4 regions of the Pectobacterium araliae genome follow, and region 1 is predicted to be linked to each of the others. Evidence: predicted binding sites of a transcription regulator. Region 1 holds the regulator's gene; each other region holds the start of a gene.

Region 1 (7,816 bases):
CGACCAAAGCCAAGCAGGCGCAAAGCCGAATAAAAATGCTGGAACGCATGGAGATGATTGCACCAGCGCATGTTGATAACCCGTTCCGCTTCAGTTTTCGCGCTCCGGAATCGTTGCCCAATCCATTAATGAAGATGGAAAAGGTCAGCGCAGGTTACAACGACAAACTGATTCTCGAATCGATCAAACTTAATTTAGTGCCAGGTTCCCGCATTGGGCTCCTCGGCCATAACGGCGCGGGGAAATCCACGCTGATCAAGCTGCTTGCTGGCACACTTGCCCCACTGAAAGGGGAAATCGGGCTGGCAAAAGGCGTGAAACTCGGCTATTTCGCCCAACACCAGTTAGAGTTTCTACGTGCGGACGAATCGCCATTGCAGCATCTGGTGCGTCTGGCAGAACGGGAAACGGAACAGCAGCTTCGCGACTATCTCGGCGGCTTCGGTTTTCAGGGCGACAAAGTCACGGAGATCACCGAGCGTTTCTCCGGCGGCGAAAAAGCCCGTCTGGTGCTGGCGCTGATCGTCTGGCAGCGCCCGAACCTCCTGCTGCTCGACGAACCAACCAACCACCTCGATCTGGATATGCGTCAGGCATTGACCGAAGCATTAATCGATTTTGAAGGCGCGCTGGTTGTCGTCTCGCACGATCGACACCTGATCCGCTCTACCACCGACGACCTCTATCTGGTACACGACCAGAAAGTAGAACCCTTTGACGGTGATTTGGAAGACTACCAACAGTGGCTGGTCGGCCTACAACGTCAGGAAAATGCGGCCGACGAAACGCCAAAAGAGAATACCGCCAACAGTGCGCAGGGCAGAAAAGATCAGAAACGCCGCGAAGCCGAATTGAGAACGCAAACACAGCCGCTGCGCAAACAGATAACCAATCTTGAGCAGCAGATGGAAAAGTTGGGGGAAACGCTGGCGGCGCTGGAAGCACGACTGGCGGACAGCGCCATCTATGACATCAGCCGCAAGGCCGAACTGACTGACTGCTTGCAACAACAAACCAAAGTCAAAATCGAGCTGGAAGAAACGGAAATGTCCTGGTTGGACGCACAGGAACAGCTAGAGCAGATGATGCAGAGCGATTCGCTTTAAGATTTGTGTCCTGAAAGGAGTAACGAGCGGAAAACCGCTCGTTACTTCATCTGAGCCAGATCAGCATTAATGCCAAATCAACAGCACGCAGGCGGCGGTCAGCAGCCCCATTGACACATTGAAGATAATCCACGCTTTCTTACTGCGCAGCAGTCGCCCAATCATCGTGCCGAACCCGAGCCAGATGACGCCGGAAACCAGATTCACCAGCACAATCCCGACGCTTATGGCGATTACAGACTGGTTATAACCTTCACCCGCCAGGCTAAAGCTGGCAACCGCGCCCAACGCCATGAGCCACGCCTTCGGGTTCAGGAATTGCAGCAACCACCCCTGATAAAGTCGGATCGGCTGAGGGGGAGCAACAGTCGTTTCCAACTGTTCGTAAGCCGCCGTGGCGATTTTCCACGCCAACCACAGCAGATAGGCACTACCGAGGACTTTCAAAATAAAGTGCAGCGAAGGATAAATCAGAATCAACCCACCGACACCGAATGCGACCAGCAGCAAAATGCTCTGCATCCCCAGCATGATGCCAACCATCAGCCACAGCGAACGCATAAAGCCAAAATTCGCGCCCGAGGTTGTCAACAGCATATTATTCGGCCCCGGCGTAATGGCCGCCACCCACAAAAACCCCAACATCGAAAGAAATAAACTTAGTTCCATTATTTGTGGGCGCTCCTGACCCAAATGTCGTACCAACTGGCAGCATTGAAGCTAACAGTGTGATATTGATCGTACAAGAGCCGACAACAAGATTTTCATATCCTTTATGTATGACCATTTCCGTCCGCTGAGCGGCGCACATAACCCGCATCTGCAAACGCTATTACCGCGCCTGATTCGCCGTCACGCGCAATTCTCGCCAGTCTGGCAAGCGCTCGAATTACCTGATGGTGATTTCGTCGATCTGGCATGGAGCGAAGCCCCTGAACTGGCGCGGCACAAACCGCGCGTGGTGCTGTTCCACGGGCTGGAAGGTAGTTTCCATAGCCCTTACGCCCATGGCCTGCTACATGCCTGTAAACAGCGCGGTTGGCTGGCCGTCATCATGCATTTTCGCGGGTGCAGCGGCAAACCTAACCGAATGAAACGTATTTATCATTCCGGCGAAACCAGCGATGCTTGCTATTTTCTACACTGGATGCAAGAGACGCTGGGCAATGCGCCTACCGCCGCTATCGGCGTTTCTCTCGGCGGCAATATGTTGGCTTACTTACTCGGCCAACAGGGCGAAGCCTGTTCCCTGTCCGCTGCGGTCATTGTTTCCGCCCCTTTGATGCTCGAACCCTGTAGCCGCCGGATGGAACAAGGCTTCTCCCGCGTCTACCAGCACTACCTGTTGCACCTGTTGAAACAAAACGCCAGTCGCAAGCTGGCAGCCTACCCAGACACATTGCCGATTCAGTTGCCGCAATTGAAGCGAATCCGCCAGTTGCGAGAATTTGATGACGTCATTACTTCGCGTATCCACGGCTTTCGTGATGCCGCTGACTACTATCGACGCTGTAGCGCCCTGCCGCTGTTGCCTCAAATACGCAAACCGCTGCTGATCATCCACGCGAAGGACGATCCTTTCATGACGCCAGAGGTCATTCCCGATATAGCGCAGTTACCGTCTACTATTGAGTATCAGCTAACGGAACACGGTGGGCATGTCGGCTTCGTCGGAGGAACGTTGCTGAAACCGGAAATGTGGCTGGAACAGCGCATTCCCCATTGGCTTAGCCCTTTTTTGGACCGCGCCGCCGATTCTTCTTCAGGCACCACTTTTACTCAGAAACCCGTTAACTCAGGAACCCTAGCGTGATTATTCCCTGGCAACAGCTCGATCCAGAAACGCTGGATAACATCATCGAATCTTTCGTGCTGCGCGAAGGCACCGATTACGGCGAACAGGAGCGGTCGCTGGCGCAGAAAGTAGAAGATATACGCCGTCAGCTTCAATCCGGCGAGGTGGTTTTGGTGTGGTCTGAGTTGCATGAAACTCTCAATATTATGCCGCGCAACCATCTCAATGCGGGAGGGCATGCCCCTTATTGAGCATGGCGAAAGGCGTGAAAGAACGCGCCAAACATGCTAACAATGATAACTAATGACGTCTTTTTTGAGGAGTCACGCGCCTTATGTCACATCAGCATCCGATTATTGCGGTTACCGGTTCCAGCGGAGCGGGAACCACGACAACCAGTCTGGCCTTTCGTAAGATTTTCCAGCAGTTTGATCTACGAGCAGCCCAGTTAGAAGGCGACAGCTTTCACCGCTATACCCGCCCGGAAATGGACATGGCGATCCGCAAAGCGCGTGATTTGGGGCGCCATATCAGCTATTTCGGCCCGGAAGCGAATGATTTCAGCCTGCTGGAACAAGCGTTTATCGAATATGGCTTACATGGTCGCGGCCAGACGCGTAAATATCTTCACACCTATGATGAAGCGATTCCCTACAATCAGGTTCCTGGGACATTCACACCGTGGGAACCCATGCCGGAACCCACTGATATTCTGTTCTACGAAGGGCTACATGGTGGTGTGTTCACCGAACAAAACAATGTGGCGCAGCATGTCGACTTGCTCGTCGGCGTTGTGCCGATCGTCAACCTGGAGTGGATTCAAAAGCTGATTCGTGACGTCAATGAGCGCGGTCACTCGCGTGAAGCGGTGATGGATTCCGTCGTCCGCTCGATGGAAGACTACATCACCTATATCACGCCACAGTTCTCTCGCACACACATCAACTTCCAGCGCGTGCCTACCGTGGATACCTCTAACCCGTTTGCCGCTAAGTCTATCCCTTCACTGGACGAAAGCTTCGTCGTCATTCATTTTCAAGGGTTGGATAATATTGATTATCCCTATCTGCTCGCCATGCTACAGGGTTCGTTTATCTCCCACATCAACACGTTAGTCGTTCCTGGCGGGAAGATGGGGCTGGCAATGGAACTCATCATGGCGCCGCTGGTGCAGCGGCTGATAGAAGGGAAAGCCATCGAATAAGCACCGAGATACGCGGGCCGACCACAGGGGTGAGGCCTCCCCATGGGAACCTCCCCCTGTGTTTCCCCTTATAACAGGCTTAAGTGACCAGAATTAGTGCCCAGAGAAAAGGATTAGGCCAGCACTCTAATTTCGTGACTGTGCGTCACCTCAACGGCTTTGCCCAGCATCAATGCCACAGAGCAGTATTTTTCCGCTGACAGGGCAACGGCTCGTTCGACGGCTTTATCGGTCAACCCTTTTCCCGTCACGATAAAATGCAGATTGATATGGGTAAATAAGCGCGGCGCTTCAGAGCGTCGTTCTGAGGTTAATTTCACCTCACAATCCGCCACGTCGTTGCGACCTTTTTGCAGAATCGACACCACATCAATCGCACTGCATCCCCCTACGGACATCAACACCATTTCCATCGGGCTCGGCGCTTTATCGCCGGAATTGCCGTCCATCAATACCTGATGCCCTGATGCGGATTCGCCCAAAAACGTTAAGCCTTCAACCCATTTTACCCGAGCCTGCATAATGCCTCTCCACTAAAAATTTTTTGAAAATTTATACCGTTACTGTACAAAAACCAGCGTTAATCAGAGCTTTGTCATGCTGAAGCGAGACAACACAAGACACATCCTTAAAGCTGTGTTAAAACGAAAATAGAATAGACCTTTTCTGGACAAAGCCAGAAACGAAGAAGATGATGACGTAGCCAGACATACCCAACCACGTTTACGGTGCAGCAAGGCAGTAACCGCAAAATCAAGGGTACAGTGGTTCCAGTATATTCCCTGACGTCATTCTGCCTAGACTGAATTTTATTTTTTTAGCAGTTAAACACGCCGTACAGGGAACTCTGACCCCTGTAATTTGCGCAGTGAATTACAACAGAGGATGATAGCGAATGGTTCTCGGCAAACCGCAGACAGACCCAACTCTCGAATGGTTCCTTTCCCATTGTCATATCCACAAGTATCCATCGAAGAGCACGCTGATTCACCAAGGTGAAAAAGCAGAAACGCTTTACTACATCGTGAAAGGCTCTGTTGCAGTGCTAATCAAAGATGAAGAAGGCAAGGAGATGATTCTTTCCTACCTTAATCAGGGCGATTTTATTGGTGAGCTCGGCCTGTTTGAAGAAGGTCAGGAACGCAGTGCCTGGGTTCGGGCAAAAACCGCCTGTGAAGTGGCTGAAATTTCCTATAAAAAATTCCGCCAGCTTATTCAGGTTAACCCGGATATCCTCATGCGTCTGTCTGCGCAAATGGCAAGCAGACTTCAGGTTACCTCTGAGAAAGTCGGCAACCTCGCCTTCCTTGATGTGACCGGACGTATCGCCCAAACATTACTCAACCTGGCAAAACAACCTGATGCCATGACGCATCCAGATGGCATGCAAATTAAAATTACCCGTCAGGAAATTGGGCAAATCGTTGGCTGCTCGCGTGAAACCGTGGGTCGCATTCTGAAAATGTTAGAAGACCAGAACCTGATCTCTGCGCACGGTAAAACGATTGTCGTTTACGGCACTCGCTAAACCCCTGTCGCTGTACCCTACCAACAAAAAAGCGTGAAGCCTCGGCCTCACGCTTTTTTTATGGCGTGCCATCCGTGGCCGCCACCCTACGTTTTTTATCGCTACTCTTTTAAGCGCGTAACTCAGTTTGCTGCGTTAACGACCTGCGCGACAGCGTTGGCGAACTTCTCCATCCCCTGCGCAATATCGTCTTCATCAATGATCAAAGACGGTACAAAGCGGATGACGTTCGGCCCCGCCATCAGCACCATCAGCCCTTGAGCCGTTGCCGCCGCCAGGAACTCGCCCGCGCGGCCATGCCACTGCGGTTTCAGCTCTGCCCCCAACAGCAGCCCCATCCCGCGAACCTGATCAAATACGCCGTACTGCTGATTGATTTTCTCCAGTTCACTGACAAAACGATCGTGACGATCCGCTACGCCCGATAGCACTTCTGGCGTGTTGATGATATCCAGCGCGGCTTCCGCCACAGCACAAGCCAGCGGGTTGCCGCCATAGGTGGTTCCATGCACCCCAACCGTCATCGCTGAAGCGATCTCTTCCGTCGTCAGCATCGCGCTAATCGGGAAACCACCGCCCAACGCTTTAGCCGTCGTCAGGATGTCCGGCGTAATACCATAGTGCATATAGCTAAATAATTTACCAGTACGTCCCATCCCACTCTGCACTTCATCAAACACCAGCAGCGCTTTATGTTGATCGCACAAGTCACGAACACCCTGCAAAAATTCAGGCGTAGCGGGGGTAATTCCGCCTTCCCCCTGAATGGGTTCGAGTACAACCGCGCAGGTGTGATCGTCCATCACTGCTTTAACGGCAGCGAGATCGTTGAACGGAACGTGCACGATATCGGCAGGCTTAGGCCCGAAGCCATCGGCATACTTAGGCTGTCCGCCAACTGAAACGGTGAACAGCGTCCGGCCATGGAACGCATTGTAGAAGGCGATGATCTTGGTTTTATACGGACTATGGCGTTTAACCGCATAGTAACGCGCCAGCTTAAAGGCGGCTTCGTTAGCCTCTGCACCAGAGTTAACAAAGAACACGCGATCGGCAAAAGTGGCATCGATCAGTTTGCTGGCGAGGCGTAGCGCAGGTTCATTGGTGAAAATATTGCTGGTATGCCACAGTTTTTCGCCCTGCTGCTGTAACGCATTAACCAGCGCAGGATGGCAGTGACCGAGCGCCGTGACCGCGATACCACCGGAGAAATCGATATATTCTCGGCCGTCCTGATCCCAGACACGGCTCCCCTTACCTTTCACGGGTACAAACTTCGCGGGTGCATAAACCGGCAAAATAACCTTATCGTGGGTATCCCGTGTCACTGCTTTCTGCTCTACTGCCATTTGCTGCCTCACTCTGCTGTCCATTACGTCAGAAATGAAAATATAGTCAATAAATATGCATAGAAAATCAATAACAGGCAATATTAAATCAGCCGATGAAGAGAATAACTTTCTACACGATTAAATTTTAAGGAAATTATCCAAAAGCTGATGTCCTTGCTGGCTGAGAATACTCTCAGGATGAAACTGAACCCCTTCCAGCGGCAACGAGCGATGACGGACGCCCATAATTTCGTCACGTTTCCCTTCATATTCGCTCCAGGCCGTGATCTCAAAGCAATCGGGTAGCGAGGCGGCATCAATAATGAGCGAATGATAGCGGGTAACCGTCAAAGGCTGAGCTAGTCCCGCGAAAATCCCCGTATCGCTATGCGCAATTGCTGAGGTTTTCCCGTGCATGACCTGCCGCGCCCGCACCACCCGCGCGCCAAACGCCTGCCCCATCGCCTGATGGCCAAGACACACGCCAAGAATAGGCAACGTATCAGCAAAGTGACGGATAGCCGCCAGTGAAATGCCCGCCTCATCGGGTGTACAGGGGCCCGGAGAAATCACCAACCGCTCGGGCGCCAGCCGTTCAATCTCACGCAGTGTCAGTTCATCATTACGCTTCACCACGACTTCTGCACCAAGCTCACAAAAGTATTGATAAAGGTTGTAGGTAAAGGAGTCGTAGTTATCGATAATTAGCAGCATAATTAATTTAACTTATTGATAAATAATGAATATGTCATTTAATCTTTCTTTCCATACCCGCACTACTATACCCGCAATTTTTTCGATACCTTCTTATGGGCTAAAGCGATAAAAGCTATTGTACCCGTCTCCAGCATG
Region 2 (7,816 bases), 2.0 Mb from region 1:
GGCGTGTGGTTCGGTATAAATGACCCTTATTACTTGGTGGGCGGCTGATGAGTGTGAAAATAAAGGTGCCACCGATGATATTCCCCACCAGCGTAGGTAAGGCAAATGGTCAGTTGGTACTTGGTTCGCGGTGCTGACGCGCCCCAGTATCTCGATCTTTAAACGCTCGGTATTAGATGGTAAGCGTAGTCTTTTTGACAATGCGGGATGATGCGTTATGCCTCACTGATTTAGGTTGGCAAGTGCTATGCTTTGAGCGGAACAACGAACTACCGTGTTGTCTCCACACTGGGGCGGGTATTGTCATGATAAGAAAAAATGGCAACCCTCTGAAAAGGCAGTAATACGTAAGCCAGCGTAGCGATAGAGCAATAAAATGTTACACTGTTAGCCGATATCCCGTCCTTATCGTCCAGCTTGATAGGTTGAGCTGATAGTGGGAATACCCATTTTCGGTCGCGGGTATAGCACACTATAAATCAGGGAGAACAGATATGAATTACCGCCTGAGTGGGGTGGTGTTTGCCAGCGTGTTACTGATCGGCTGCGCCAGTTCCGGGGATCGCGCTCAAGAAGGACGTTCTGATCCGCTTGAAGGCTTTAACCGTACCATGTTCAGCTTTAACTATGACGTTCTGGATCCTTATCTGGTGCGTCCTGCGGCTGTTGCCTGGCGCGATTATGTGCCGACTCCCGCGCGTAATGGGCTGGGAAACTTCTTCAGCAACCTGGAAGAACCTGCAACGATGGTGAACTACTTCGTTGAAGGCAAGCCATATAAAGCAATGATTCACTTTAACCGTTTCTTCCTGAATACCTTGCTCGGGATGGGTGGTCTGATTGACGTTGCGTCGATGGCGAATCCTAAATTGGCGAAAGAAGAGTCTCGCCGTTTTGGTAGCACGCTGGGTAATTATGGCGTGGGATACGGGCCTTACGTAGTGGTGCCTGGCTACGGCAGTGTCACACCTCGTGAAGACGGTGGTGGTGTGGTGGATACGCTGTATCCGATGCTGAGCTATCTGACGTTCTGGATGTCTGCGGGCAAGTGGGCTATCGAGGGACTAGAAACGCGAGCGCAACTGTTGGATTCCGACGGTTTGCTGCGTAACTCTTCCGATCCGTACCTGATGATGCGTGAAGCCTACTTCCAACGGCATGACTTCCTTGCCAGTGATGGGCAAATCACCCCGCAGCAGAATCCGAATGCCGCTGCGATTGAAGATTCGCTCGACGAGATCGACTCAGCGAAGTAGTACAGCATATTTTCGTTTATCTCAAAGGCACCTGTGGGTGCCTTTTGCTTTGTGCGCCGGGCATGGCGCGTAGCGCCTTGACGGGCGCTGTCCGTTGACTGTAGTGGTCAAGGGGCGACTTGGCGGTGAAAGTCCTCTACACACCCGGCAAGGGGAAGTGTTAGCCGAACGGCAAGGGTGCCCACCGCGAGGTGGGATCTGAAGGAAGCTGAAGGCAAAATGCTGGCCTGACGAACAGGAAGCAGTTTAGGCGGCACAGCGGGGTAAGGTGGCAAATATCATCAAAGCCCAATACTTGCACAGAACGCTGTGACGTAAAGCTGACAGGCATAAGCAGGAAGGTCGCGCGAATTACCCCGGGAGGGCTGCACGTTTGCTTCAGGGCTACCGAGCGTCGAGAGGCGACGGGATGAACGTGCAGCAGTCAGCCGAAGCCGTAGTAGTGCTGCATAACTGGCAGCATGAAGGGCTGAACATGATTAACCGTGATTAGGACACCGATACTCGATGGGAATTAATGAGGCACAAGCGCAGAGCACTGCGGCCAGCGGCAGAGGAGACGGACAGTATCCGTCAGTGCTGCATGAGGGTGCTGAAATCCCCACGGCGGTCGGTGGGCAAACGAAAGCGGAAATGCCGTTGACGATGGAAACGGTGATAACGAGAGAGAACCTGATGCTGGCCTATCAGCGCGTGGTGGAAAACAACGGCGCGGCAGGGGTAGATAACCTGAAAGTGACGGAGTTGAAGCCGTGGCTGAAACAGAACTGGGCGAGTATCAGGCAGGCATTGATTACGGGCGCCTACCAGCCGCAGGCGATACGCAGAGTGGATATCCCAAAGCCGGACGGCGGCGTGAGAACCCTGGGTATCCCGACGGTAGTGGACAGGCTTATCCAGCAGGCGATAGCACAACAACTCAGTCCGGTCGTGGAGCCGCACTTCTGCGAATCGAGTTACGGGTTCAGAAGTAACCGCAATGCGTGGCAGGCAGTGCAACAGGCACAGCGCTACATACAAAGCGGGAAACGCTGGGTGGTCGATCTGGATCTGGAAAAGTTCTTTGACCGGGTGGATCATGACATTTTGATGTCACGTCTGGCGAGGCATGTCAGGGATAAACGGCTGTTGAAACTGATACGTCGCTACCTTGAAGCGGAAATGACGAACGGGTGCGAGACAGAGAAGCGAGGTAAGGGAATGCCGCAGGGCGGACCGTTGTCGCCGCTACTGTCGAACATTCTGCTGGATGAACTGGATAAAGAACTGGAGCGTCGAGGTCACAGCTTCTGTCGCTATGCGGATGACTGCAACATTTACGTGAGCAGTCGCAAAGCAGGCGAGCATATCTTTAGGGCAATCAGGGTGTACCTGAGAGACATACTGAAGCTAAAGGTCAATGAGCAGAAGAGTGCGGTGGCGCGACCGTGGGAGCGTAAGTTCCTGGGATACAGCGTGACACGGCACAAACAGACCCGACTGAAGATCGCAGGGAGCAGTGTCGAGAGGCTGAAGGAGAAGATCCGTAGCCTGACGACAGGGCACGCGACGAAATCAGTGAAAGGCGTAATCAATGAACTCACACCGATACTGCGAGGCTGGATGAGCTACTTCAGATACACGGAAGTAAAAGGAGTTCTGGAGAAGATTGACGGCTGGGTCAGGCGTAAACTGCGCAGTCTACTGTGGCGGCAATGGAAACGAACGTATACGCGAGCCCGAATGCTAATGCGAGCGGGCTTGTGTGAAAAGCGAGCGTGGAGGTCGGCGAGTAACCAGCGAGGAGCGTGGTGGAACGCGGGGTCGAGTCACATGAATGATGCGATAAAGACGGCGCAGTTCAGACGACTCGGCTTGATATCACTAGTGGAGCAGCAACGGCAGTTCCAGAGTTAACATGAACCGCCGTATGCGGAACCGCACGTACGGTGGTGTGAGAGGACGGCGGGAGTAATCTCGCCTCCTACTCGATTATAAAACGCTGCTAAACTTACTTTTACCATGATGCTTCTGTGGTTTGTTTCTCAAAAGTTATTACTTTGTTGACCGTTTATTTACTTACTAAAATTTATTTCCTGCCGCCATATAACAATAATGCAACGTCGTTAACCACTACTGATGTCTATCATGGCTGAAATGTGTCAGCACGCTGATTTTTTGTTAGCAAGGTGATTAACAAAAAGGTCATAGGAATGACGCTGTTACGGGTGGTCGCCAGCCGTGTGTTAATGAAGGGCTGGGATTCTATCTACCTGCACTTATAAAAATAGAGATATAAGCATGAAAAAACTACTTGCTATGTTCTTTTGTCTGAGCGTGGTGGTTAGCACCCCACTGGCGATGGCTGAAGATGCTAAAACGACAGAGAAGACAACGGATGTGGTACTGATCGGTGGGGGCATCATGAGCTCTACGCTGGGTGTGTACTTACAGGAGCTACAGCCAGATTGGTCTATCGATATGGTTGAGCGTATGGATAACGTGGCTGAAGAGAGTTCTAACGGCTGGAATAACGCGGGTACGGGTCACTCGGCCTTTATGGAACTCAATTACACGCCGGATAATCCCGACGGCCCAATCAATATCAGCAAAGCGCTGGAAATTACCGAAGCGTTTGAAGTCTCGCGCCAGTTTTGGTCCTATCAGGTGAGAAACGGCGTGCTGAATAATCCGCACTCTTTCATAAACAGTGTGCCGCATATCAGCTTTGTTTGGGGCGACGAAAACACCGCGTTCCTAAAACACCGCTATGATGCGATGCAGCACAGTACGCTGTACCGTGGCATGGAGTTCTCTGACGATCCAAATACGATCAAAGCATGGGCGCCGTTGGTGATGGAAGGCCGCGATCCTGCTCAAAAAATTGCAGCAACCCGCATGCCTATCGGCACTGACGTGAACTACGGTGAAATCACGCGTCAGTTGGTTGGTGCGATGAAAACCAAGTCCAACTTTGCGCTGCACCTGAATTCAGAAGTGCGTGATATCAAGCGTAATGCAGACAACAGCTGGAGCGTGACTTACGCCGATCTGAAGAACGGCGAAAAAGAGAGCGTGATTAAGGCGAAATTCGTCTTTATCGGTGCGGGTGGGGCGGCACTACAACTGTTGCAGAAAACCGGTATTCCTGAGGCCGATTTGTACGGCGGCTTTCCAGTTGGCGGCGAATTCCTGGTGACAGAAAATCCGGAAATCGTGAAACGCCACATGGCCAAAGTGTACGGTAAAGCCTCCGTAGGTGCACCACCGATGTCCGTTCCTCATTTGGATACGCGTATTTTTGACGGCAAGCCAGTGCTGTTGTTTGGGCCATTTGCCACTTTTTCCAGTAAATTTCTGAAAAATGGTTCGCTGTGGGATCTGATCGGTTCCGTGACCTTCTCCAACGTCATGCCGATGACGCACGTCGGTCTGGATAACTTCGATCTGGTGAAATATCTGGTCAGTCAGGTCATGATGGATGATGACGATCGCTTCGCTTCATTGCAGGAATACTTCCCGAACGCGAAGAAAGAGGATTGGAGACTGGTGATTGCAGGCCAACGCGTTCAGGTTATCAAGAAAGATGATGATAAAGGCGGCGTGTTGAAGCTGGGTACGGAGATCGTCAGTTCGCAGGATGGCTCGATTGCCGCTCTGCTGGGGGCTTCTCCGGGCGCGTCAACCGCAGCACCGATTATGCTGAGCCTGCTGCAAAAAGTGTTTAAAGATAAAGTGGCGACGCCGGAATGGCAGAGTAAGCTGAAAGAGATTGTTCCGTCGTATGGTCAGAAGCTGGATGGCAATATTGAAATGACCAATAAAATCCGCAGCTACACCAGCAGCACGCTGGGTCTGGATTATATTGAGGTTAAGCCTGAGTAATAATCGGTATTAATCTGAGCACACCAAAAAAGGCCGCGAAAGCGGCCTTTTTTGTACCGTTATCGCGTAAATTCAGGCAATAAAAAAAGCAGGTAAGTCGCCTTACCTGCTTTATCACGTTCTATGCGGTAGAAATGGGAACGTCTGTTCTTATTTAGAATGCGTAGTTAAAGTTCACACCGTACAGCCAGGCTTTGCCTTTGGAACTAAAGGTGTAACTTGGAGAACCTGCTCTATCAGAGATTGGCTCGCTGATATCCACTTGTTTACCGTGCATGTAAGACACGCCCACATCAACAGACGCATCTTTATTAAATGCGTAGGTGGTGCCTGCGCTCAACCAGAAACGATCCTGATCCGGGATGGATATAGAACGTTTGTCAGCAGGTACGGGGCTGTCATCAAACGCGATACCGCTACGGAACGTCCAGTTATCGTCGTGATAGTAGGTTGTGCCGAGTGCGATACGGTAAGCATCACGGAAATTTTCTTCTTTCTGGAACAACGTCTGACCGTTATTACCCGTCGCTTTCAACTCCTGGAAGTGGCTCCAACTGGTATAGGTCAGGCTATAATGCACTGCCCATTTCGGTGCCACGCGGTGGTAAGCAGAGGCTTCCCACATCTCTGGTAGATTCAGCGTCAGCTTGCCAGGGATTGTCGAGCCATTAAGGGCTCCGGGTCCTGCTGACAGTTGGTTGCTGTAATCGCCATTAAAATCAATATCGACTTTGGAACGATAGGTCAGGCCAACGCGGTTATTGTCGTCGATTTCATACAGGATGCCAGCGTTCCAGCCGTAACCCCATTCTTTGCCTTCCAAACGCGCGACTTCTGAAGAGGGGCCTGCAACGGCTCCCTGCAACCCACCAACAGAGCTAGGTACGTTTGCCAGTTCACCCGCGCGACGAACAATCTTGGCATCTGCATAGACAGCGTTAACACCCAGTCCGAAGCTGAAATGTTGGTTCAGGCGATAGGCTGCGCTCAGATTCAGGTTTGATGTCAGCAGGTCGGTTTGTCCACCAATAGAACCTGCGGCATAGTTATCATTGAATTCCGTCGCCAAACCATAATTGGTGGTAGCGGATGCACCGATTGCCCATTGCTCATTTAGCGGCATGATGAAGTGCAGGTTCGGTACCCAAGCGTGCGGCGCAATATTTTTTGCACTGGTATTCTGTCCTGTCAGGGAGTTTTTTCCCTGAACATCGATATCCGGGTTGATATAGGTGACACCACCGGAGAAGGACGGGCGGTCAAACATGGTCATGGTTGCCGGGTTACGGCTACCGGAGGCCGCATTGTCGGCTACAGCACCTTCACCAGAAAACGCGCGTCCCAGACCCGATGATGAGTATTCATTTAGCTGGAAACCAGCCGCGGACACATTTGCTGAAAACAGGGCCACCGCAACAGCAATTGTGGAATGTTTGAACAGGTTTTTCTGGCTCATGACCAAAACCTCTTTATATACTTGTTATTTAACGTTGTTACACGAGGTAACAAGGGACGCGCATTGTAGGGGGGCGCACTCAGCCTGACAAATCAGACCAGTTGCCAAAGTATAAGGTGGGAATACAGTAATGTTGCATTTGTGTATTATAAATATTTCTAAAATGATGCGAAATTTAGACATGCTTAACGTTTTGGTTAATTTGTGTGAATAAATATTACTCGACCTTTACTGTCCCATAACACCTTAATGTGACTGATATCACTAAAATTACGGGCTGGCATGAAATGCTGGTACTGCTTTGGAATGAGGGAGTAAAATATAAGGAAGATAGAAATATTTGAACTGGATCATATCTCCCGCGTTTTAAGAGGAAAGCATCATGACGAACGTAATCAACAAATGCAGCGCTGAAGAAACCGCAGCCTGCTGCTGTGTCGATGTTGGCACAATTATGGATAACACCGATTGCACGGCATCTTACAGCAAAGTTTTCGGCGATCGTTCTGACGCGGAAGCGACATTAGCGGCTCTGACGGAAAAAGCGCGAGCGGTAGAGTCTGAATCTTGTGAAATCAACAGCACGCTGGAAGACGTAGACGGCGGCGTTAAGCTGGATATTGATTTTACGTTCAGCTGCCAGGCTGAAACGATGATTTTCCAGCTCGGCCTGCGTTAAGGATTCTTTCTGGCGGGCATGACGTAATCGTATTGCCTGCCAGACTCTTTTTTCTTCTCCCCACGGCTTATATTTTCCCCTCTTTCATGCTGCATTTACGTTGTTTAAAACAATAACGTATTGCACCGGAATTTGTTCTTCCTTTCTTTTTCTGCCACGTCTTTAGCTAACAATCGCAATTGGATAGTATTTTTTATTTCTGGTAGATAACTCTGTGATTCTATTTAATTTCAGTATTATTTTTTACATCAAGTAGAGTCCTGTCTTGATCAGTTTTGAGCACGTGAGTAAGTCGTTTACGACACAAGGTAAAACGCTTTATGCGGTGAAAGATGTCACGCTGGATATCGATAAAGGGGAGATATTCGGCATCATCGGGTTCAGCGGGGCGGGGAAAAGCACGTTGTTGCGTCTGGTTAATTTACTGGAGCAGCCAACGGAAGGAAAAGTGACGGTTAACCAGCAGGATATTACTGCGCTTTCTGCTGAGGCGCTGCGCCAACTCCGGCGGCGTATTGGCATGGTCTTTCAAACATTCAATTTATTTCAGTCGCGAACGGT
Region 3 (7,816 bases), 860 kb from region 1:
CTGCGCGACCGTCTGATTGAAGAGGGTGACGATGTGGTCCCCGATATTCTGGCGCTGTATCCCCATGCTGACCGTCAGCAGTTGCGTTCTCTGGTGCGTAATGCGCAGAAAGAGAAAGCGACGAATAAACCGCCGAAATCCGCCCGCCAGATCTTCCAGTATCTGCGCGAACTGGCTGAGACCACAAACTAACGGCGATCATGGGATGAGAAGTATGTCTCACTCATCCCATGTATTATCGGTAGCTCGTTGAGCTCACGATCCATTCCGATCGCGACAGCATCCCAGATTACAACCCGCCCAGATGCCAGGTTTTCACTTCCAGAAACTCATCCAGCCCCAAAACAGAGCCTTCGCGGCCTAATCCTGACTCTTTCACGCCGCCGAAGGGGGCTAATTCAGTTGAAACCGCGCATTCGTTAATGCCAATCATGCCGCTCTCCAACGCTTCTGCTACGCGGAACACACGCTGCAAATTCTGGCTGTAGAAGTACGCCGCCAGACCAAACGGCGTATTGTTGGCGCGATGAATCACCTCTTCTTCCGTTTTGAAACGGAAACAGGGAGCAACCGGACCAAAGGTTTCTTCCTGCGCCAGCAGCATCGCTTCGTTGGCATCAACAATCACTGTCGGCTCAAAGAAGCTGTGGCCCAGCTTGTGCCGTTTACCACCAACAAGCGCCTTGCCTCCCTTTTCCACCGCGTCATTGACGTGCTTTTCCACCTTCTCAACGGCAGCATCGTCAATCAGCGGACCGAGTACGACACCGTCATCCATCCCGTTGCCGACCTTCAGCTTCTTCACTTCTTCCGCGAGCAGAGAGACAAACTCATCGTAGACGCCATCTTGAATATAAAACCGGTTGGCACTGACACAAACCTGACCCGCATTGCGGAAGCGGTTAGTTATCGCACCTTTCACTGCGGCCTGGATATCCGCGTCATCAAACACGATATAAGGCGCGTTGCCGCCCAGCTCCATCGACACTTTCTTCATGGTATCTGCGGCGTTGCGCACCAGCGTTTTCCCTACTTCTGTCGAACCCGTGAAGGAAATTTTGCGCACTTTATCGCTCGCCATGACCGTATCGCTAATCGCCTGCGTGTCACCCGCCACACCGTTGAGCACGCCATCCGGCACACCCGCCTGCTGTGCCAGCGCCAACAGCGCAAACGCAGACAGCGGCGTGTTGTTCGCGGGTTTGATGACGCCAGTACATCCCGCAGCTAGCGCCGGCCCCAGCTTACGCGTCAGCATCGCCAGCGGGAAATTCCACGGTGTAATAGCAACAACGACGCCAACGGGTTCACGCGTGGCGTAAATCTTCGATCCGAGTTTCGCAGGCGGAATAATCTCACCGTTAGCCCGTTTTCCCTGCTCAGCAAACCACTGAATAAAATTCGCCGCGTAAACCACTTCGCCTTCAGCTTCCTGCACTGGCTTGCCCTGCTCGGCGGTCATCAGCTCCGCCAGATAGCGTTTATTTTCCAGAATCAGTTCGTACCAGCGATACAGAATTTCAGACCGTTCCTTCGCGGTTTTACGCTTCCAGCCAGGAAAGGCGGCATAGGCGGCGTCAATCGCCGCCTGCGTCTCTTTCTTTCCCGCTTTCGCCACGCTGGCAATCGACTCACCCGTCGCCGGATTCACAACCTCGAAGGTGGCTCCGCCCTGCTGCCATTTTCCCGCAGCAAAGTAGCCGATTTTAAACAGTTCATGATTCTGCAAATTTTGTCCTGACATCGTGTTACCTCCTGAAAAGGTCATATTCCATGACGTTATGAGGGAAGCTATGGATAATTCAGTATAGAAGGGATGGGCACCGCCTGCGGCACTCTCGGATTAATCGTTAGTGTTATCGCACCGTCTCGCCCACTAAGGCTAGTTGCTCAGCGCATGCTGATAATCACGCAGAATCCCGGTTAGTCGCCCGACAGGCGCCGTCACGCTCGGAGGAAGTTGCTGTTCTGTCAGCATCTGTTGATAACGTTCAAGCTCATCCAACAGCTGCGTGAAATAGCGGCTGCGCGTGGTATCACGTCGGGCTGAAATTACCTGCTCCGCGGTTGCACGAATCTGACGATGAAAAGCAGACAGCGCCGCGTTTTGCGGAATATCCAACGTTCTCAAACGTTGGTGCATGATGATCAGCCACAGCGCAAGGCGATACTTGGCAATGTCGTCAGGGAAACGGCTCAGCAGCAGGAACAGCTGTTGATACAGCGCTGGCAGGTGATTTTCTTTTCGCCGCGCGGTATTGGTCGTCAGCGCCGAGACGGCACCATACACAAAGCGGTTCAACAGCGTTCTCCCCGTATGTGCCTTGGTGTTATCCCGGATCAGCAGGATCACCATCAGCGCCAGAAAACAGCCGATGATCTGGCCAATCGCGCTGTCCAGAAACTGACTGATGTGGAACGTCATCGGGTTATCCAGTACCAGAATATTGATCGTGCTGGCTAATGCGCCCAGCGAACCCAGCCGACGTTTTTGTACCTCAATCCCAAGGAAGAAAGCCATCGCCCCCAGACTCAGGCACAGCAGCAGCATACTTTGCTGCGTTGACGGCATAATAAACATGAACATCAGCGCTCCCAGCGGCAGCGCGTAGATCGTCCCAAACAGAAAATCCTTCGCCATCATCTGTGGATTCGGCAAACGCATGGCAAGCGATGTCACCACCGCAATCATCACCATACACACACTGCCGGAAGTCCAGCCAGTGCTCAGCCAGAACAGGCAGCCCAGCGCCGTCGCCACGCCAGTACGTAAGCCGTTAATCATGGCATGGTGGGTTTCAGCTGAAGGCGCTTTAATTTCAACATCGCTGTTCAGCACATCAGCTTCAATCGCCGTGATACGCCCGTTGGTCCGCACGCCCTTCGCCAGCAGCAGATAGCGCGTTGCCGCTCCAACCCAACTGACCAACGTAGGCGGCACATCGCGGCTATCCGCCGCAATCAGATGGCGTAATGCTTTCACACGACAATGCACAGCGTGGGATGACTCAACGGGCTGATCCAACACCAGTTTCAGGCTGCTTTTTACCGGGGTCGGGACATCCTGCAACATCAGGTAGGTTTCACACGCCTGTGTGATCATCGTGAGTGATTGCGTATGCAGCGATGTTAAGCGGCGATTGCTGTTCTGCCAGCGTGAAGACTCCAGCATCAGGCTACTGCGCATGCCGTTTAGCGCGGTCGTTTTACGCACCAACGCATGCCATGCCGTATCTATCGCTTCTTTCTCCGCCCCGCTCATGCTGAGTTGCAGTAGCCGATACTGATCCACCAGCAGTTCACCGATGCTGCGGTCAACATCCTGCTTGATCGAGCGTGGCGAAAACAGTAAATCTGCCAGAATGGCACAGACGATGCCCAGCACAATCTCGCTACAGCGCTCCACGGCAAACTGCGGCGTCAGCAGCGGCGTTCCCTGTGTTGATACAATAATAATCAGCGCGGTATAACCTGCCAGCCCGAAGATATAGGCGTTTTCGACTTTAACCAGCGAGGAAACCCAGGTGCAGAGGCCTGCCCAAATACAGCACAGCATCAACATCACGACGGGCGCACGAACGGTGGCGATAATGATAATAAGTGCACCGATACAGCCGATAAACGTGCCGATGATGCGAAGAATACCACGATGGCGAATTGCACCGGAAAACGGTTCACCACCTGCGGCAAAGGCTGGACCGGCGGCAACAATTGCCGCCGTCAGCACCGACCAGCGCGGGGTTTCCAACTGGAGGTGGAAACCCAGAAACAGGGATAGCACAATCGCGAAGCTCAGCTTGAAAGCGAAGCGAAAACGCGCAAACTTCGGTGTCGCATAGAATCTGGATACTGTCAACGACGGGGTTTTCATCATCGCCTCACTTAGCCAAACTCACGCAGGCGATAAAGCAGACGAATGAGCGGCGACGGTTTTTTGTCGTTGTTGACCTGCTCGCCGGTAATCACCACGGTCGCCGTCGTGCCAGCCGGATAGAGATCGCCCATTTGTCGATCGAGACGGATTTTTACCGGCACACGCTGCGCCAAACGCACCCACTCCAGATTGGAATCCACGTTAGCCAGGCCTTTCGTGTTCGCACTGTTGCTGCTGTTATTGACCCCAGCCGCCACGCTATCCACCGTGCCGTAGAATATCTTTTCGCTACCCAACGGGGTGATTTCCGCACGATAACCACGGCGAACACCTTCAAGTTTGGTCTCTTCCATGTACGCCAGCAGGTAAAACGAATCCTTTTTCACCAGCGCCACCGCCGTATTACCGCGTTCGATAAACTCACCGCTTTGCACATGAAGGTTAGTGACCCAGCCATCGGCAGGGGCGCGTACCACGGTGCGCTCCAGCTCCAGCTTCGCCAGCGATAATACCGCTTGTGCTTTAGCAAGCTGGTGCGTGGCGGTTTCTAACGCATTACTGGACTGATCGATATTTTCCTGCGACATCGCGCTAACGCCCAGCCGTGCCCGACGCCCTGACTCCCGGCGTTTTTCCGTCACCAGCGCCTGATAGTAAGCAACATCGGCTTCCGCCTGCGCCACGGCCTGGTGGTAACGCGGCTGATCGATGACAAACAGCACATCACCTTTATTTACCAGTTGATTGTCCGTGACGCGAACATCGGTCAGCAATCCGCTGACGTCTGGCGCAATCGCCACGACATCCGCGGTAAATTTGGCATCACGCGTCCAGGGCGATTCGGTATAAAACGCCCAGACACGAAAAATGGCCACAATCGCACACAGCACAATCACCAGCGTGATGACCACACGGCTCATTTTTTTGATCAGCACGGCCTGTTGTCTAAACAAGGGTAAAAAGAACGCTTTCACAGACACCTCACAGACCGTAACGGAACAGTAAATAAAACAGACAGCAGAACAGCGCGCTGTTAAACAGCGCAGGGTGCCAGACGAAGTCATAGATCCCCGTCGGTTGCAGTAGGCGATTCACGACAAAAAACAGGGTCAGCGATACCAGCAAGACAAAAAATACGGGGGGAAATGACAGCCCGAACAGCACCATAACCGGGAGTGAACTCATCCTCTTTTCCTTTTTCTCGTAGGTCGCGGTAGCGAGCAGGTGTGCTACCGAGCGTTAAATCAATTGAGTGGTGCCGCCATTCAACGCAGACAGCGCTCGTTGCCAATACGAAATACGACAACAATGCCGAGTCCCAAAGGCGAACAGCCAACGGATGAAATAGCGTTAAACTAGTGAATAGCGATGTAATCAGAGACTGACTAACGATAGGAAATCATGGACGCCCGTAAGGACTATGCCTGCCCGCTTTCACCGTCAAGCAACGCTGTCACTTGAACGATGGCGGACAATGTTCCACCCGGCACCACCGGATAGGCTATATTATGGATGCTAATTATCACCTTATCTACATAGTGTGATCTAAATCACTTTTAAGCCAGAGTGAATAATGGAAAGACTAAAGAGTATGTCAGTGTTTGCCCGCGTGGTGGAATTTGGTTCTTTTACCGCCGCCGCTCGCCAGTTGCAGATGAGCGTATCCGCCGTCAGCCAGACTGTCACCAAGCTTGAAGATGAACTACAGATTAAACTACTTAACCGCAGTACGCGCAGCATTGGTTTGACGGAAGCGGGGAAAATTTACTATCACGGCTGCCGCCGCATGCTGCATGAAGCGCATGAAGTTCATGAACAGCTTTACGCCTTCAACAACACGCCAACCGGCACGTTGCGCATTGGTAGCTCGTCTACCATGGCGCAGAATGTGTTGTCCACCATGACTGCCGCGATGCTAAAGGAATACCCCGGTCTATCCGTCAATTTGGTCACCGGAATTCCCGCTCCCGACCTGATTGCCGACGGACTGGATATCGTTATCCGCGTCGGTCCACTACAGGATTCTAGTCTGTTTTCGAAACGCTTAGGCTCGATGCCGATGGTAATCTGTGCCGCGAAAAGCTATCTGGCGCAGCACGGCATACCGGATAAACCAGCCGATATGGTGAATTTTTCCTGGTTGGAATACAGCGTAAGACCCGACAGCGAATTTGAGCTGATCGCGCCAGAAGGTATTTCGACCCGCGTCACGCCACAAGGGCGTTTTGTCACTAACGACCCGCAAACGCTGGTGCGCTGGCTCAAGGCCGGAGCGGGCATCGCGTACATTCCGCTTATGTGGATTGTGGACGAAATCAATCGCGGCGAAATCGAGATTTTGTTCAACCGCTACCACTCCGATCCGCGTCCGGTCTACGCGCTCTACACCCGCAAAGACAACCTACCGCTGAAAGTACAGGTCTGTATTAACTACATGACGGAATACTTCAAAAACGTCGCCCTGACATATCAGGGCTATCGGCAGAATTATAGCGAGGAAAAAAACCGCGCGAATAAAGCGCGGTTCTGAAGGGAACTCAGGGTACAGAACGAATTACGCAGTGCCGCCGACGGTCAGGCTTTCCAGCTTCAGCGTAGGCTGACCCACGCCGACAGGCAGGCTTTAACCTTAATGACTACGGGTATATCAAGATTGTTTTTCGATCACTTCGTGGCATAATAAATATTCCCTGTACACATAAACAAGGATAGTTGAATGAAAAATATGTTTTGCGATATAAACTCAACATCAACATTCCCAAAATGGAATTTTATTGATGCTGGATTATGGTATTTATTTCCTGATGATGAAAGATATGTCACTGGTAATCCTAGGTTGTGGGCATATAAAGCCGCATATCTTCAGTATAATAAGGATAAGATAATTAGCCATGCTCATCGTGAAAAAATACCAGTGTTACTATTGGCTGGAGTTGCTGTCTCTGAAGTAGCGGGAACACCGGAAAGATTTAAAGCATATGGGGTTTTACAATACTATCAGATTAGAGATTATTTCAATAATAGCGGAAACACCATATCGAATAGAACTTCTGTCGGTAGTTTAGCTATTCAATTAAGAGCAGCAGCAGAAACACTCGGGATTGACCCATCTAAATTATCAACAACACAACAACTTCAATTATCCAATTGCTTATTAGATGATGATTTTAACATTAACATTGTTGCCAAACATCTTAAATCATTAATAATTTTTGACAATCCTAACATAAAAGATACGTTAAACATAAGCGATGAGCAATTAATAATAGCCGCATCTAAATAGCTTTCCGAAATAATAGATCATATATGGACGTCCCGTGGCGTACAAGTACTGACGTGATACGGTTTGCTGTCATATATCCGGCGTCTTTTTGGGAAAATTTTCCCGCGCCATGATGTCATCCGCACCCTGTTTCCTTATCACTTGACCGGTATTTTCTACCTGGATCTACTTCAGGTTATTACAGGGTTGGTTTACCGTTTTCTCATCAGTGCCTGCAAACTCAGGAAATCTTTTACTTTGTGCCGAACTAAATCATTACTTCATCGCAAATGCCTTATCCATATTGAAATCAACCGGTTCAGACAGCAACCGCCAGACAATACGTGTTAACTTATTTGCCAGCGCCACGGTGGCTTTCATTTTTCCCCGTCGCTCAGTGACATGATTAAGCCATCTTCCAAGACGGTCATCCCGCTTTTGGGCACAGCGCATGACCGCTCTGGCTCCATGAATGATGAGTGTCCGAAGGTCGCAGTTACCATTTTTAGTCATCGAAGTGAGGATGTGTTTCCCGCCGGAACTATGTTGCCGGGGAACCAGACCACACCAGGCGGAAAGTTGTCTTCCGTTAGCAAATTGTTCTGCATCAACCTCACTTAAAAAAGCGGCGGCGATGAGCGGGCCAACACCCGGTATAGTCATCAGTGCTCGATACCGGG
Region 4 (7,816 bases), 120 kb from region 1:
CGGCGTTGATATTGTGGTGACGGATTGCGAAACCTGTAAATGGCAGATTGAGATGTCGACCAGCAAAAAGTGCGAACATCCGATCACCCTGTTGGCAAGGGCATTAGCGCAGCCAGAGTAGCAAACAGAAGGGGAGCAAAACGGGCTGTTCTTCCGTCCGTATTGAGAATAAGAATTTATCGCAAAAAGAACTTTACAAGTGCGAATGATAATGATTATTATTGCTGTGCGTTCTGGGGAACGGTGTCATGTGCCTGCGTTAATGGCGTTTATGACGATCCAGCTTCCCTGTGAAGGCACGACATTGCTCACATTGCTTCCAGTATTATTTAGCCAGCTCGGGTGCTGGCTTTTTTTTTGCCTGCCTTTCATCGACAAGCCTTCGTGATTATCTGAGCCTCGTTGTTTTTGTGGTCGACGCCATTAGCCTCTCTATTATTTAAACTATAAACAGCACTGGCGATGTCTATGAAGAGCGAGCATTGATGATTTCTTCCTGAATACGTGATCTGCGACTGCATCGCTAAGAAATCAATGAATTAGTGAAAAGCTGGCGATTGATGGGTGCCTCATACCTTTTTGAAACAAAATGCGGGTGTAGTGCTAAAAAATAATGGTCAGGCACCATTCTCTAAAAAGAACCCGTTTTCCAGTTATCTCGGGCGTGACGTACAAACGGGCTGTACTCTGGTGCGTCAGGTTTCAATGTCATATCATCATTAAAATCTTCTTTTTTATTAAAGGGAATGATCGGCCACTCACTCAGGTTGGTGAGCCTGTTTTCAAAGACCTGCACTTTCTTATTAAGGCTCTCCTGCTGTTTTTCTTTCGCTGTCCCATCCAGTCCTCCGCGCACGCCATGAATAAGGTAGGGTTCGAGCACGGTATAGCCTATATAGTGCAAGGCATGTATGGGGGGCCATAGCATTAAACGCATGTCACCATCTCGTCCGTTATACCCGCAAGCATTTGCAGAAGCGCCGGCTGAGACAGTAAGTAAAGCGCGTTTCCCCTTCATGACCCCATTTTCATGTCGATGCTGACTGTCATAAATTCCACCATAGACAAATATCCGATCCATCCACCCTTTCAGGATTGCTGGCATACCAAACCACCAGAAAGGAAAATGAAGCAGTAAAAGGTCGGAACGTTTTAATAGCTCAATATGCCTGGCGACGTCTTCTGGCAACTTCTGCATGTTCCAGTGATGCCGCTGTTCACGAAGCGTGTCAAACTTCTCGAATCCTTGGCGATCAGGGTAAAAGTTCTTCCCCTCGCATGGATCAAAATTTTCACTATATAAATTGATTGACTCAACAATAGAGCCTTGTTTTTCAAATATTCCAGCCGCTATTGAGGCCAAGTGAGTGTTAAATGAGTGAGATTCGGGATGGGCAGTGATAATCAGAACATTCATGATAATTCTCCGTGAATATGGTTCACTGCCATAATGTTTTCTTTAAATTCAGGATGCAATTACGCACCTTTAGGTAACCATATATGGCATATCCAGGAAATGTTTACTCAGATAAGTGCTCTGCACGTGATGCTCTGGCCCTGATTTCGGGAAAATGGGTGATGCTTATTCTCCCCGCATTAGCAGCGCATCCGATGCGCAACGGAGAACTGATGAGGAAAATTGAAGGTATTTCACAAAAGGTTCTAACTCAGACTCTACGGCAGCTTGAGCGGCATGGCTTAGTTAACAGGAACGTTTACGGTATAAAACCTGCCTGTGTGGAATATAGCCTTACCAAAGTTGCCGGTTCACTTGTCGACACACTTGCTGCGCTCGACCACTGGGCCGAAATTAACTTCCCTGAACTTGACACTGCTAGGATCAAATACGATCAAGAAAACAGTAGGATTTAATTACGAAGGTGTAAAACCAATACGAGCTCATATTGAGACTGCCAGAAACATGGAGCTAATTTACGACATAAAAATTAGCACGGGAAAATAGATTCGTTTTCGTTTGATAAAGAAAACATATATCTCTATTTCCGCTGGTAGCATTTATTGGTCTCTGGTGACAGCGAGAGTTAATCATTTGCTGATACCGTGCCCGTGTAAATTATCCCGAGTAAAGTTGGACGCCTGTACAACATTTCGTCGTGGGTTTTCCGTTCTGATTTTTCGAACAGCGCGGTGAGTTTTTTGCGCTATCTTATTTACCGTCGCCCGTTACACTTTCCTTATCAGAAACGCAGGAGGAAAGAACATGATCTATCTACGTCAAGCGCAAGATCGCGGGCATGCCAATCACGGCTGGCTCGACAGCTGGCATACATTTTCATTTGCCGATTATTACGATCCTGATTTCATGGGATTCTCAGCACTGCGCGTGATTAACGAAGACGTTATCGAAGGCGGTCAGGGTTTCGGCACACATCCGCATAAAGATATGGAAATTCTGACCTATGTGTTGTCTGGTGCGGTTGAACATCAGGACAGCATGGGAAATAAAGAACAAGTGCCCGCGGGCGAATTCCAGATTATGAGTGCGGGCACGGGCATTCGTCACTCGGAATACAATGCCAGCAAGGATGAACCGCTGCACCTGTATCAAATCTGGATTATCCCGGAAAAAACTGGACTGACGCCGCGTTACGAGCAGAGGCGCTTTGATGTGCAGCAAGGGCGTCAGTTGGTGCTGTCCCCGGATGCGCGTGAAGGCTCGCTGAAGGTCTTTCAGGATATGACGCTGTGGCGTTGGGCGCTGAAAGCACAGGAACAATCGGTGTATCAGATTCAGGCTGACCGTCGCGTTTGGGTTCAAGTGGTGCGCGGCAGTGTTGAGATTAACGGCCAGAAAGCGGAAAACGGCGATGCATTTGCGGTCTGGGATGAAGCGGCTATTTCTGTACACGCCAGTGCAGACAGCGAAATTCTGCTGTTTGATTTGCCGCCGGTATAACGACGACTAAGAAATCATAGAGAAGCCCACGTAAGAAAGGACGCGGGCTTTTTATTCTCTTCACATCCCCGCGTTATCCTTCAGATTCAACGCCTTTGTCTTTACTTTCTTTATGCTTTTTTTGCTAGACTTAGATTACTGTTTTTCTGGCATTTTTAGCGATGATGAAGAAGAAAAGACCCGTTCTCCAGGATGTTGCCAACCGCGTTGGGATTACCAAAATGACGGTAAGTCGCTATTTACGTAATCCTGATCAGGTGTCCGCCGCGTTGCAGGAAAAGATCGCGATTGCGTTGGATGAGCTGGGCTATATCCCCAATCTCGCGCCGAATATGCTCGCCAGCTCGACCAGCCGGGCGATTGGCGTGCTGCTGCCGTCATTAACCAATCAGGTTTTCGCTGAGGTATTGCGTGGGATTGAACACACAGCGGAAGCGCACGGTTACCAGACCATGCTGGCGCACTATGGCTATCATCCTGACAGAGAAGAACAGCGTCTGACTTCACTGCTGTCGTATCACATTGACGGGTTGATTCTCGCCGAACGTACCCACACGCCGCGCACGCGTCAGATGCTGGACGTTGCGGGCATTCCGGTAGTCGAGCTGATGGATTCTGTCTCCCCTTGTCTGGATATGGCGGTCGGGTTTGATAACGTTGAAGCTGCGCGCCAGATGACGCTGCGCATGGTGGCGCTGGGGCATCGTCACATCGTCTATCTCGGCGCGCGGCAGGATGAGCGTACCCTTATGCGCTGCCGAGGCTACGAGCAAGCGATGTGGGAAAGCGATCTCAAAAGCTATTGTGTGATGAGCGAACGAGCTTCTTCCTATTCGCTTGGTGGTGAGCTACTGCGGCAGACGCAGGCGGAATATCCGCAGGTCGATAGCGTATTTTGCACCAATGACGATTTAGCCGTCGGCGCGATGTTTGAATGCCAGCGGCAGGGGTTGCGCGTGCCGGAAGATGTCGGCGTCGCCGGTTTCCACGGGCATGACATTGGGCAGGCGATGGTGCCGAAGCTGGCTAGCGTGCTGACGCCGCGTGAGCACATGGGGCGCGTCGGCACTGAGCAACTGCTGGCTCGTCTGCGGGGCGAGCCAGTAGAGCAGGAAATGGTCGATGTCGGCTTTACTGTGCTGGACGGTGAAAGCCTCTAAGCGGCGGTGTTAGCCTGCCGCACGAAGTGCTTCAACGCAGCGCTGCACGACTTCCTCTCGGGTGCCGTCAATATCGACCTTCAGTACATCTGGCTCATCGCTGCCCGGTTCTTCCAGCGCATCGAACTGGCTTTTCAGTAGATCTGTCGGCATGAAATGGCCTGCTCTGGCCTTGTGACGTTCCAGAACCAGTTCAAAACTGCCTTTCAAATAGATAAACACCATCTTTTCGTTCCCTTCGCGCAGGCGGTCACGGTAACGCTTTTTCAGCGCGGAACAGACGATGATGCCCGTCTCGTTTTTGTGCGCCAGACTGTAGGCGACATCGCTCAGTCGTTCTAACCACGGCGCACGGTCGTCGTCATTCAACGGCGTGCCGCTGGCCATTTTCTGGATGTTGGCACGTGGGTGTAGATCGTCACCGTCGATAAATTTTGCCTGAATGGCGCGGCCAAGTTCAGCGCCAACTGAGGATTTTCCACTGCCTGATACGCCCATCAGAATAATGCTTCGACCTGACATAATTTGATCTCTATCTCAAAATGTAAATTAAATGGTGTTTGATAGTTCCTGATTTTAACATGTTACCCGTATCATGTTACCGGTATCAAATGATGATGTGATACGCCTCACAAACAATCAGCCAATTTTGGCCCGGTGTCTAAGAGAGATGATTAACGATGACAGAAATAACATCCGCCTATAGCGCCAGTGTGCTATTAACCATCGCCGCAGGTGCGGTCGCACTGTTACTGGTGCTGATTATGCGCTTCCGCATCCACGCTTTTCTGGCGCTAACGCTGGTGAGCCTGATCACGGCACTGGCAACGAACACCCCTTTTGAGAAACTCGTTCCTACTCTGCTCAGCGGTTTTGGTAGTACGCTGGCATCCGTTGCCCTGTTGGTTGGTCTGGGGGCAATGATTGGTCGCCTGCTGGAAGTGACCGGTGGCGCAAATGTGCTGGCGGATACGCTCATCAATAAATTTGGTGAGAAACGTGCGCCTTTCGCGCTGGGGCTTGCCTCTCTGCTGTTCGGCTTCCCGATCTTTTTCGACGCCGGATTAATCGTGATGCTGCCGATTATTTTCAGCGTAGCAAAACGTTTTGGCGGTTCAATACTGACTTATGCGTTCCCTGTTGCGGGCGCGTTTGCCGTTATGCACGCCTTGCTGCCACCGCATCCCGGTCCGGTTGCTGCCAGTGAACTGCTGGGTGCCAACATTGGCCTGCTGGTACTGGTGGGTGCCGTGATTGCTTTCCCCACTTGGTATTTTGGCGCTTATCTGTTCGGCCTGTGGGCAGGTAAAAAATTCCATTTGCCGTTGCCGTCAACATTCTTGACCGAAGTAAAGGCAGATGAGAACCATACGCCGCCCCCGTTCAGCGTGGTGATGTGGGTACTGCTGCTGCCGCTGATCCTGATTTTCCTCGATACCGGATTGAATACCCTGACGGTAATGGGCGTGATCAGTGGCGATAGCAGCTTGGTGCAGTTCCTGCGTATGTTGGGGAAAACGCCGATTGCGCTACTGATTACCGTCCTGTTCGCCATGATTATGTTTAGCGGCCAGCATAGCCGTAAACACCTTGAGAAAATCTGTGAAGGCGCACTGGGTCCGGTATGTTCGATTATTCTGGTAACGGGTGCGGGCGGGATGTTCGGTGGTGTGCTGCGTTCCAGTGGTATTGGTGACGCGCTGTCGGGCGCGCTGGCGGATACTGGCATGCCAGTGATTGTAGCGGCGTTTGTGGTATCTGCTGCACTGCGTGTGGCACAGGGTTCTGCGACGGTGGCACTGACGACCACAGCGGCGCTGATGGCACCTGCGGTGGCCGCGGCGCCTGGCCTTAGCCAATTCGATATTTGCTTTATCGTGGTGGCGATTGCGGGTGGTGCAACCGTGTTGTCGCATGTGAACGATTCAGGCTTCTGGCTGGTTGGCCGTTTCCTCGAAATGGATGAGAAAACGACCCTGAAAACCTGGACGGTGATGGAAACGTTGCTCGGCACCATCGCGTTCCTGATAGCGCTGGTGGGGAGTATTCTCCTCTAACGTTCCTGCGCGGAGGGCGTTAAGCAAGCCTGACGCGCGGTGATAATGGATAGATCGTAAAGACGCTGTAAATACATCCCTGTACGCTCGGATTGCGCCATCCCTGGCGCAAACGCTTTACTCTTCTATTCCATTATCACCGTTTTCATTCTGAGAATCGTTTTGTAATGATTAGAGTAGAGCTTCGTTATCTGCATGATGGCGAAGCGCTATTTCTATAACTTCATATAAGCCCGCACGCCGTCGAGGAACATCTGCGTCGATAGCATCACCAGAATTAACCCCATCAATTTCTCCAGCGCACTCACGCCTTTCTCACCCAGCAAACGCAAGAACACATCTGACATCAGCAGGATGATGAAAGAGATCATCCAGGCGATAAACAGTGCCAGCGTCAGGTGGGGTAACTGATCGGGATACTGGTGGGAAAGCAGCATTAGCGCCGCGAGAATCGACGGCCCCGCGACCAGCGGAATCGCCATTGGCACCAGAAACGGTTCTTCTCCGGCTGGCAGACCGCTGCTGTTGCCTTCCTGCGAGGGGAAAATCATCCGAATCGCGATAAGGAACAGCACGATACCACCAGAAATGGATACGGTTTCGGTACGCAGGTTCAGGAACGCCAGAATGTGTTCACCCGCGAACAGGAAAATCAGCATCAGCCCAAGCGCAATCAACATTTCGCGGATCAGCACCACACGTCGACGTTTAGGATCGAGGTGCTTGAGTACGGACATGAAAATAGGCAAGTTGCCGAGTGGATCCATAATGAGCAACAGTAGCACCGTTGCGGAGATCATTTCTGTCATGTTGGTTGTTGCTCCAGTTACCTGACGGTGGCAGCGATATGATGTATTGGTCGCGATCTTTATCGTGAGTCAGGTTGATGATATTAGAATGACTGCTGAAAAATGCCGTACTATCGAATAAATTCACTTGCGACTTGATGTACATTTTGTAAGGCTGAATGACACAATTATTTACGGGTTTACGACACGACACGCGCAACTTCTGCGGCAGATCACTGAGTCAGCAATAACCAAGCGCTATCGACGTTAGCCAGAATTCTTTTTGTTACCCCCAAAGCAGGACAGTTACCATGAAAAATGTTGGTTTTATTGGCTGGCGCGGTATGGTCGGCTCGGTTCTCATGCAGCGCATGGTGGAAGAACGCGACTTTGATGTGATTCACCCGGTATTCTTTTCAACGTCTCAGCACGGCGAACCGGCACCCGCACTGGGCGGTCATCAAGGCGTGTTGCAGGATGCTTATAATATCGAAGCCCTGCGCGCGCTGGACATCATCATTACCTGTCAGGGCGGCGATTATACCAATGAAGTTTACCCAAAGCTGCGAGAAAGTGGCTGGCAGGGTTACTGGATCGACGCCGCATCCTCACTGCGTATGAAAGACGACGCGATTATTATTCTGGATCCGGTGAACCACGGGGTGATTCAACAGGGTCTGGATAAAGGCATTAAAACCTTTGCTGGTGGTAACTGTACCGTCAGCCTGATGCTGATGTCATTGGGCGGTTTGTTTGCTAACAATCTGGTTGAGTGGGTTTCTGCTGCGACGTATCAGGCGGCGTCTGGCGGCGGTGCGCGTCACATGCGTGAACTGCTGGCTCAGATGGGCGCACTGTACGGCGAAGTGGCGAAAGAGTTACAGGACCCAGCTT

What was found. The regulator CRP, encoded in region 1, controls carbon source genes, mostly activating them, when cyclic AMP is high. The targets are predictions, from matches to a motif close to ATGTGANNNNNNTCACAT.
Region 2: a site for CRP is predicted at 6,826-6,843, ahead of fadL (long-chain fatty acid transporter FadL). Genes of this name have one in related genera too.
Region 3: a site for CRP is predicted at 5,413-5,430, ahead of aaeR (HTH-type transcriptional activator AaeR). Genes of this name have one in related genera too.
Region 4: a site for CRP is predicted at 4,695-4,712, ahead of AACH44_RS01105 (GntP family permease). Genes of this name have one in related genera too.

The regions. Positions count from the first base shown of each region.
Region 1 is NZ_AP028908.1:356,668-364,483, reverse strand. It holds gene AACH44_RS01610 (ABC transporter ATP-binding protein) at 1-1,106, shown strand, start outside; gene AACH44_RS01605 (LysE family translocator) at 1,173-1,775, opposite strand; gene AACH44_RS01600 (hydrolase) at 1,882-2,919, shown strand; gene AACH44_RS01595 (YheU family protein) at 2,916-3,152, shown strand; gene AACH44_RS01590 (phosphoribulokinase) at 3,236-4,105, shown strand; gene AACH44_RS01585 (OsmC family protein) at 4,219-4,626, opposite strand; gene crp (cAMP-activated global transcriptional regulator CRP) at 5,001-5,633, shown strand; gene argD (bifunctional acetylornithine/succinyldiaminopimelate transaminase) at 5,756-6,982, opposite strand; gene AACH44_RS01570 (aminodeoxychorismate synthase component II) at 7,103-7,678, opposite strand.
Region 2 is NZ_AP028908.1:2,986,167-2,993,982, reverse strand. It holds partial or broken gene AACH44_RS21245 (formate/nitrite transporter family protein) at 1-109, opposite strand, end outside; gene mlaA (phospholipid-binding lipoprotein MlaA) at 495-1,256, shown strand; gene ltrA (group II intron reverse transcriptase/maturase) at 1,764-3,152, shown strand; gene mqo (malate dehydrogenase (quinone)) at 3,537-5,120, shown strand; gene fadL (long-chain fatty acid transporter FadL) at 5,275-6,576, opposite strand; gene AACH44_RS13550 (YfcZ/YiiS family protein) at 6,959-7,255, shown strand; gene AACH44_RS13545 (methionine ABC transporter ATP-binding protein) at 7,521-7,816, shown strand, end outside.
Region 3 is NZ_AP028908.1:4,156,506-4,164,321, forward strand. It holds gene yjgA (ribosome biogenesis factor YjgA) at 1-192, shown strand, start outside; gene AACH44_RS18875 (NAD-dependent succinate-semialdehyde dehydrogenase) at 290-1,744, opposite strand; gene aaeB (p-hydroxybenzoic acid efflux pump subunit AaeB) at 1,883-3,871, opposite strand; gene aaeA (p-hydroxybenzoic acid efflux pump subunit AaeA) at 3,883-4,848, opposite strand; gene aaeX (p-hydroxybenzoic acid efflux pump operon protein AaeX) at 4,856-5,059, opposite strand; gene aaeR (HTH-type transcriptional activator AaeR) at 5,448-6,404, shown strand; gene AACH44_RS18900 (hypothetical protein) at 6,591-7,157, shown strand; gene AACH44_RS18905 (IS110 family transposase) at 7,413-7,816, opposite strand, start outside.
Region 4 is NZ_AP028908.1:240,933-248,748, forward strand. It holds gene glpC (anaerobic glycerol-3-phosphate dehydrogenase subunit GlpC) at 1-121, shown strand, start outside; gene AACH44_RS01080 (NAD(P)H-dependent oxidoreductase) at 632-1,417, opposite strand; gene AACH44_RS01085 (winged helix-turn-helix transcriptional regulator) at 1,501-1,872, shown strand; gene AACH44_RS01090 (pirin family protein) at 2,222-2,917, shown strand; gene gntR (gluconate operon transcriptional repressor GntR) at 3,082-4,077, shown strand; gene AACH44_RS01100 (gluconokinase) at 4,087-4,599, opposite strand; gene AACH44_RS01105 (GntP family permease) at 4,758-6,134, shown strand; gene AACH44_RS01110 (YhgN family NAAT transporter) at 6,350-6,943, opposite strand; gene asd (aspartate-semialdehyde dehydrogenase) at 7,234-7,816, shown strand, end outside.